DNA from 2 places in the Pseudomonas sp. PGPR N4 genome. Region 1 is predicted to be linked to the other one. Evidence: riboswitches for the same ligand, from Rfam matches in the RefSeq annotation. Region 1 holds a riboswitch; the other holds the start of a gene.
What was found. Region 1 has a riboswitch for thiamine pyrophosphate ahead of AC58X1_RS05380 (TenA family protein). Riboswitches for the same ligand answer to the same signal wherever they lie in the genome.

Region 1 (4,208 bases):
GCGGTGCCAGCACCTGAACCCTGCCGGCCTTGACCTCGGCGGGGTCGACGACGCCGCGCACGCCACCATAGCTGCTCACCTGCGGGTTGCTGTAGATCACCGCCAGCACAGGCTTGCGCGGGCGATGTTTGAAGTACAGCTCCATGGCAGCGCGGGCGGTTTCTACTGAATGCAGCGGGTCGATCACGATCAGGCCGCTGTCGCCTTCGACCAGGGTCATGTTGGCGAGGTCCAGACCACGTACCTGATAGATGCCCTCGGTGACCTGGAACAGGCCAGCGATGGCGTTCAGTTGGGCTTGGCGCCACAGGCTTGGGTTGACGGTGGCAGGCGCTTCACCGTTGATGAAGGCGTAGCGCTGCAGGTCCCACACCGGTTGGCTGTCGGCATTGTCGATGCGGCCATCGAAGCGCTCGATCAAGCCGCGCTGAGCGGCGTCGAAATCGGCGCGGTCGTTGAAGGGGAGGCGCTGCAACCATTGTTGATTGCTTTGGCGGGTGAAGCTGGTGGCGTCTTTTTGCGGTGCATCGGCGGCAGAGGCGAGCGGGCACAGCAGCAATAGCGGCAGTAACAGGCGATGCGGCATAGGGATTCCTTGGCTTGAACGACGCGCAAGGGGGAACAGTAGCCTATGGCAAGGAGGTTTGGGCAGGTGGTAACGCTGTGGCTGTGAGTTTTAGGGCTGCTGAGCAGCCCTAAAACGATGCGCCGTGTTGTTCAGCGCTGGAAACCCAACCCCGACGACAAGTCAGTCTATCAAGTTGACTTAACTCGCCGCCGTTTCCGGTGACGTTTAGCGCTGGCGCCAATGATTTGTGCGGCGTTAATCGCAGATCCAGGATGCTTGCGAGCGTACTCGCAGCGCTGACTTAGCCGCTTTCGTGCAACAGCAGTGCTTGATGCAGCCTTTCGAGCAGAGCCTCACGCACGCTGTCCGGGGCACTCACCTTGATCGAGCCGGCATGCGCCAGCAGCCAGCTCAAAAGGGCCTGGTCATAGGCAACCGTGGCCACCAACCTGGCGTCGCCTTCGGCAAGCGGCTCCAGCAACATGTCGTCCGACAGCGGCTGCGCCGCCAACTGCCGTGCCAGCCCCGGCGTCACCCAGGCCCGCAAGGTGATCGGTTGCGCCATGCAACGATCGCTGGGCTGCGGCGGCTGCAGCAGCTCGGTGCTGAGCTCGGCCTGCCAGTACCAGCCATATGGGGTGCCCTTGCTGTTGCAGCGCACCGGAAACAGCTCGGTCAGCTCGTTCAGATCACGCTCGACCGTGCGCTTGCTGGTGCCATGGCCGACCTGGTGCAGGGCCTGCTGCAACTGATTGGAACTCATGCCCGGGTGGCGGTCAGGCAGCAGTTTGAGCAACTGCCACTGGCGGGCGATGGTCTGGCGCGTGGGGTTGCTGGGCAAAGCGGGTTCCTTGGCGCGCGATCACTGCACGGCTCTAGTGGTGGCAATTGGCTATGTTCGCCTAGCATACCTTTTGCTGGGCGTGCAGCCAACGTGCCGTGACAAGTGGCCTGCGTCTGCGGTATACCTGAGCGCTACCAAGGGGAGCCCGGAGACGGGCTGAGAAACCGCTGGCAAGATGCAGCGCGGTGACCCTTAGCACCTGATCCGGATCATGCCGGCGAAGGGATGGGACAGCCGACCTGCCTTTGCGCCGGCCTCACTGCGAGGCCGCACCATGCACCACCCGCCTGGCCTCGCTGCCACCTCTCAGAGGACAGCAGCATGAGCGAACGTTTTACCCATTATTTGCGCGAGCAGAGCGAACCGACCTGGTCGGCTGCCGTTGGCCACCGCTTCGTGCGACAGCTATGTGATGGTTCCCTGGCGGATCCGGTCATGGTCCGCTACCTGGTTCAGGACCATCGCTTTCTCGACAGCTTTCTGACCTTGCTCGGTGCGGCTATTGCCACAGCCGATACCTTTGAAGCGCGCCTGCGTCTGGGCCGTTTTGCCGGGATGATCTCGAGTGACGAAAACACCTATTTCCTGCGTGCATTCCAGGCCCTCGATGTAAGCCCGGCGCAGCGCGACGAGCCTGCCGACAGTGCGCCCACCGCAGGCTTCAAGGCGATCATGGCCGAGGCGGCGGCAAGCCGCTCCTATGCGGCAGCGCTGGCGGTGCTGAATGTGGCCGAGGGGTTGTACCTGGACTGGGCGCAGAAGGCGCCGCAGCCACTGCCCGAGCATTTCGTCCACGCTGAGTGGATCACCTTGCATGACAACCCGTTCTTCGAGGATTTTGTCGCGTTCCTGCAAGCTGAACTTGACCGCGTCGGGCCAAAGGAGGCCGAGCTCAGCCGCGACTTCTACCTGCGCACAGTCGCACTGGAACTGGCCTTCTTCGATGCCGTATACGATGGCGAGGTCTGACATGGATATTTTTGATCGGCTCAAGGCCGCCGCTGCGCCGCAATGGGCGAGCTACGTCGAGCATGACTTCCTGCAGCAGATGCAGACGGGCACCCTCAGTCAGGCGGCGTTTCGCGAGTATCTGGTGCAGGACTACCTGTTCCTGATCCAGTTCGCCCGCGCCTGGGCGCTGGCCGCCTACAAGAGTCGCCTGCCAAGTGACATCCGCGCCGCGCAGGCCGGGCTTGCGGCGATTCTTGACGAGACTGAACTGCACCTGCGCCTGTGCGCCCGCTGGGGCTTGTCGCAAGCCGACATTCAAGCTGCCCCCGAGCATCAGGCGACCGTGGCCTATACCCGCTATGTGCTTGACTGCGGCGCCGCCGGCGACCTGCTTGAACTGCACGTTGCGCTGGCACCGTGCGTGATCGGCTACGCCGAAATCGGCCAGCGCCTGGCCGGCTCAATCGGTGATCTGAACCAGCATCCGTACCGCGAATGGATCGGCGAGTATGCCGGTGAGGCCTATCAAGACGTGGCGGCGTCTGCCCGCAAGCACCTGGACGAGCTGGCCGCGCGGAGCATGACCGAGTCACGTTTCACCGAGCTGGCGGCGATCTTTGCCCAGGCCTCACGGCTTGAGGCGGACTTCTGGCAGATGGGATTGCAGGCTGCCGAATAATCGGCTGGTCAGCGTGCTTGAGGTGCCTGCAGGCATAGCTGTGGTACCTCGACGCTGCCTTTGGCGTCGCGGTCGTCGACAGCGGCTGTCACACTTTGTCCCATTTGCGCCAATGCATCTGATTAGGATTCTCTTTTACAGCAGAATCCACAGGTCACTTGCATGCGCGCACCACGTCGTATTTTCAGCCGTTCCTCCACGTTGGCCGTATTTCTGGCGGGTGCCGCGCACGCGCAGACAAACCCTCCAGAACCCGTCCCATTGACCCTTGAAGATGTGGTTGTGACTGCCTCGGGCTTCGAGCAGCGGGTTGAGGACGCGCCCGCGTCGATCACCGTGATCGACGGCGAAGACCTGCGTCGCAAGTCGTACCGCGACCTCGGTGACGCAGTGCGTGATGTCGAGGGTGTCACCGTCAACGGCGGCGCCAACGAAAGCGACATCTCGATGCGCGGCATGCCGGGCGACTACACCTTGATTCTGGTCGATGGCAAACGCCAGAGCGCCCGTGAATCACGGGTCAACGGCAACGCCGGTTACGAGCAGAGCTTTGTCCCGCCGGCAGCCGCCATCGAGCGGATTGAGGTGGTGCGCGGGCCGATGTCGTCGCTGTATGGCTCGGACGCTATCGGGGGGGTGATCAACGTCATTACCCGCAAGGTCTCGCCCGAGTGGGGCGGCTCGATCGGTTATGACTATTCGGCGCGTAAGCACAGCGCAGAGGGCGACGCCGGGCAAACCACTTTCTACTTGAGCGGTCCGCTCAAGGAAGACCTGCTTGGCCTGCAAGTGTGGGGCCGCTACCTGGACCGCCAGGCCGATGCTGACCTGGAACAGACCAACGGCCACAGCAAGGCCGATCACCGCGACCTGACCACGCGCCTGGCCTTCACGCCCACGATCGACCACGACATCCTTCTCGAAGCCGGCGTTACGCGCCTGAAAAACGGTGATGGCGTCAGTGCCAACTGGGCCACCCGCGAGCAAGAGAACAACCGTGATCACTGGTCGCTGTCGCACCAGGGTCGCTGGGGCTGGGCCACCTCAGACGTCGCCCTCTATCAGGAAACCACCAGCCGCGAAGGCAAGGCCACGCCAGACCAGACCGACATCTACGGGCGCAAGCCTGAAATCCGCAACCGCGTGCTCGACGCCAAGCTGGTCGT
Region 2 (4,208 bases), on a different contig from region 1:
CAGGTGCTGCTCGGCGATACCATGGGCGAACTGCTGTTCCTCTATGCGCTGGCAGACATCGCCTTCGTTGGCGGCAGCCTGGTGCCAACAGGCGGGCACAACCCGCTGGAGCCGGCCGCGCTGGCCTTGCCGGTGATCAGCGGCCCACACGTGTTCAACTTTCTCGATATCAGCGCAATGCTGAAAGATGCCGGCGCGTTGCACTCAGTTGACGACAGCCAGGCATTGGCCGCCGCCGTGCAGCGGCTGGTCGAGTTGCCGCAGGACGCCAAGCGCATGGGCGAAGCGGGCAGGGCGGTGATGCAGGCCAACCAGGGCGCGTTGCAGCGCTTGCTGGATGGCCTGGCTCGGCTGCTGGGCTAGCGATAGATCGCGGCGCCGAGCGAGCCCGGCGCCGCAGTCGCAGATCAGGGCCGGCGTTCGAAGTTCTTCGCCGCCGCTGCTGCCAGATCCGGCGGCAGGAAGTCCTTGTCCGGGTTGTAATCGGCTTTCAGATAACGGCCCAGGTCGGACAGGTCCTGCGGGCTCAAGGTGCCGGCCGCCTGCTTCAGGCGCAGGTTATCCAGAATGTAGTCGTAGCGGCTGTTGTTGTAGTCACGCACCGAGGTGTACAGCTGGCGCTGCGCATCGAGCACATCGACGATGTTGCGGGTGCCGACCTGATAACCGATTTCGGTCGCCTCCAGCGCACTCTGGTTGGAGATGATCGACTGCTTGCGCGCCTGCACCTGTTCAACGTCGGTATTCACCGCGCGGTGCAGGTTGCGGGTGTTTTCCACCACCTGGCGGCGCAGGCTTTCGCGCTGCTGCTCGCTCTGGCTCAAGCGCTGATAGGCCTCGCGAACTTGCGAGCTTGTCAGGCCGCCGCTGTACAGCGGGATGTTCAACTGCAGGCCGATGCTGGTCTGTTCGACGTCGCCGCCGTAGCGCACGCCGGGCTGCGGTGCCGGGTTGGAAAAGCCCAGCGCATCGTTGTCACCCTTCTGGTAACGCGCCACCGCGTCGACCGTCGGGGCATGGCCGGCCTTGCGCTGGCGCAAGGTTTCTTCGGCGGCATCGACAGCGTAGTTGGTCGCCTGCAGGTTGAGGTTCTGCCGTGCGGCGGTCTCGACCCAGGCCTTGGCATCGTTGGGCATCGGCACCTGGATCGGCAGGCTGTGGACCACGCCCTGCAACGAGCCATAGTCGCGGTTGGTCAGCGTTACCAATGCCTCGAAGGCATCTGCTACCTGGCGTTCGGCGATGATCCGGTTGGCCCGCGCCGTGTCGTAGCTGGCCTGCGACTGGAGCACGTCGGTCTTGTCCGACAGGCCGACGTCAAAGCGCTCGTTGGACTGATCCAGCTGGCGCTTGAGGGCGGCTTCCTCGGCTTTGGTCGAGGCCAGATTGTCTTGTGCGCGCAGTACCGAGAAATAGTTCTCGGCGGTCTGCAGAATCAGGTTCTGCTCGTTGGCCGACAGCTCCAGCGCCGCCTGCTCGTTGACCGCTTCGGCGGCTTGCAACTGGAACCAGCGATCGGCGCGGAAGATCGGCTGCGACAGGGTCGCGCTCCACGAATTGCCGCTGCGATTGGAGGTGATCGCCGGCTCGTCGAGCTTGGTGCGGGTGTTCATCATTTCGGCACCCGCCGACAGGTTCGGCAGCAGCCCGGCGCGGGCCTGCGGCACGATTTCGCGGCGTGCGCCATAGTCGGCGCGGGCAGCGGCAAGGTCGGCGTTGTTGCTGGCCGCTTCCTGATAGACGCTGATCAGGTCGGTCTTCACCGGCGCGGGCAGGTCAGCCGCCCAGACCACTCCGTTGGACGCACAAGACACGGCAACCGCCAGTGAAAGTTTGCGCAGCATAGGGCAATCCTTGTACGAGTTTTAATTACTGAACCGTTGAGTATCGGTGCGCCAGTGTAAGGCTGCGCACGGCCGGCAACAATCGCTGATTGGCGCCTTTGATCGCCGCGCTGCAAGCACCCTTGGCTTTGCGCGCAACTCCAGTCTAGACTGCGCATGTTCTTGTCGGGGTGCCTTGATGCAAAGGCTGAGATCGGAAGTTTCCGGATCCCGTTGAACCTGATCAGGTTAGCGCCTGCGTAGGGAACAAGATTTCTCGCTTTCCCGGCGAGTCTCTTGTGTCAGGTCCGGGATTTGTCGAGCAGCGCAGCCGCGCATTGGCATTCCAGGTATCCGGCACTGCACCCATCAAGGGTGTGTCCGCGTCATTCAGGTTCTCCCCGACATTCCGCCGCTAGGAAGCTGTCTGGAGCCTGTGATGAGCAAACAAGAAAAAGCGATCAACCTCAGCGAATCGGCGCAAGTCGATCAGCAGTCTGTGCAACCCTTCACCCGTTCGCGCAAAGTGTATGTCCAGGGTTCGCGCCCGGATATCCGTGTCCCCATGCGCGAAATCAGCCTGGATGACACCCCTACCGACTTTGGCGGCGAAGCCAATGCGCCGGTGCTGGTGTACGACACCTCGGGCCCGTATACCGACCCTGCTGTCAGCATCGATGTGCGCAAGGGCCTGGGCGATGTCCGCTCGGCCTGGATCGACGCGCGGGGCGACACCGAACGCCTGGAGGGCCTGAGCTCGAACTTCGGCCAGCAGCGCCTGAGCGATGCCGAACTGACCAAGCTGCGCTTTGCCCACGTGCGCAATCCGCGCCGGGCCAAGGCCGGCGCCAACGTTACGCAGATGCACTACGCGCGGCAGGGCATCATTACTGCCGAGATGGAATACGTCGCCATCCGCGAAAACATGAAGCTGCAAGAGGCCCGCGCTGCCGGCCTGCTTGAGCAGCAGCACGCCGGCCACAGCTTCGGCGCCAGCGTGCCCAAGGAAATCACCGCAGAGTTCGTTCGCGACGAAATCGCCCGTGGTCGCGCGATCATCCCGGCCAACATCAACCACACCGAACTCGAACCGATGATCATCGGCCGTAACTTCCTAGTGAAGATCAACGGCAACATCGGCAACAGCGCGCTGGGGTCGTCCATCGAAGAAGAAGTGGCCAAGCTGACCTGGGGCATCCGCTGGGGTTCGGACACGGTCATGGACCTCTCCACCGGCAAGCACATCCATGAAACCCGCGAGTGGATCATCCGCAACTCGCCGGTGCCGATCGGCACCGTGCCGATTTACCAAGCGTTGGAAAAGGTCGGCGGCGTTGCCGAAGACCTGACCTGGGAGCTGTTCCGCGACACCTTGATCGAGCAGGCCGAGCAGGGCGTGGACTACTTCACCATCCATGCCGGCGTGCTCCTGCGCTACGTGCCACTGACCGCCAAGCGCGTCACCGGCATTGTCAGCCGTGGTGGTTCGATCATGGCCAAGTGGTGCCTGGCGCATCACCAGGAGAACTTCCTCTACACTCATTTCGATGAAATCTGCGAAATCATGAAGGCCTATGACGTCAGCTTCTCGCTCGGCGACGGCCTGCGTCCGGGCTCGATTGCCGATGCCAACGACGCCGCCCAGTTCGGTGAGCTGGAGACCCTGGGCGAACTGACCAAGATCGCCTGGAAGCACGACGTGCAGTGCATGATCGAAGGTCCCGGCCATGTGCCGATGCAGTTGATCAAGGAGAACATGGACAAGCAGCTGGAATGCTGCGACGAGGCGCCGTTCTACACCCTCGGCCCGCTGACCACCGACATCGCGCCGGGCTACGACCACATCACCTCGGGGATCGGTGCGGCGATGATCGGCTGGTTTGGCTGCGCCATGCTCTGCTATGTCACGCCCAAGGAACACCTCGGCCTGCCGAACAAGGATGACGTCAAGACCGGCATCATCACCTACAAGATCGCCGCCCACGCCGCCGACCTTGCCAAGGGCCACCCCGGCGCGCAGATCCGCGACAACGCGCTGTCCAAGGCGCGCTTCGAGTTCCGCTGGCAGGACCAGTTCAACCTTGGCCTGGACCCGGACACCGCCCGTGCCTACCACGACGAGACCCTGCCCAAGGAGTCGGCCAAGGTCGCTCACTTCTGTTCGATGTGCGGGCCGAAGTTCTGCTCCATGAAGATCACCCAGGAAGTGCGCGAGTACGCTGCCAATCAGCGTATCGAGGCGGTCGACATGTCGGTCGAGGAGGGCATGCGCGAGCAGTCCGAGCGCTTCCGTCAGACCGGCAGCCAGCTGTACCAGAAGGTGTGATGCAACTGGGGCTGCTTTGCAGCCCTTCGCGGGTAAACCCGCTCCCACAGGTTTAGGCG

Region 2: it holds a riboswitch for thiamine pyrophosphate, as region 1 does, so the genes downstream of both, thiC (phosphomethylpyrimidine synthase ThiC) here and AC58X1_RS05380 (TenA family protein) in region 1, are expected to answer to the same signal.

Annotation. Positions count from the first base shown of each region.
Region 1 covers NZ_JCAUKV010000001.1:1,201,813-1,206,020, reverse strand. The annotation lists gene AC58X1_RS05390 (alkyl/aryl-sulfatase) at 1-586, opposite strand, end outside; gene AC58X1_RS05385 (WYL domain-containing transcriptional regulator) at 870-1,409, opposite strand; TPP riboswitch at 1,540-1,655, shown strand; gene AC58X1_RS05380 (TenA family protein) at 1,734-2,381, shown strand; gene tenA (thiaminase II) at 2,383-3,042, shown strand; gene AC58X1_RS05370 (TonB-dependent receptor domain-containing protein) at 3,205-4,208, shown strand, end outside.
Region 2 covers NZ_JCAUKV010000002.1:191,919-196,126, reverse strand. The annotation lists gene waaA (lipid IV(A) 3-deoxy-D-manno-octulosonic acid transferase) at 1-363, shown strand, start outside; gene AC58X1_RS10550 (TolC family outer membrane protein) at 408-1,844, opposite strand; TPP riboswitch at 2,001-2,107, shown strand; gene thiC (phosphomethylpyrimidine synthase ThiC) at 2,263-4,149, shown strand.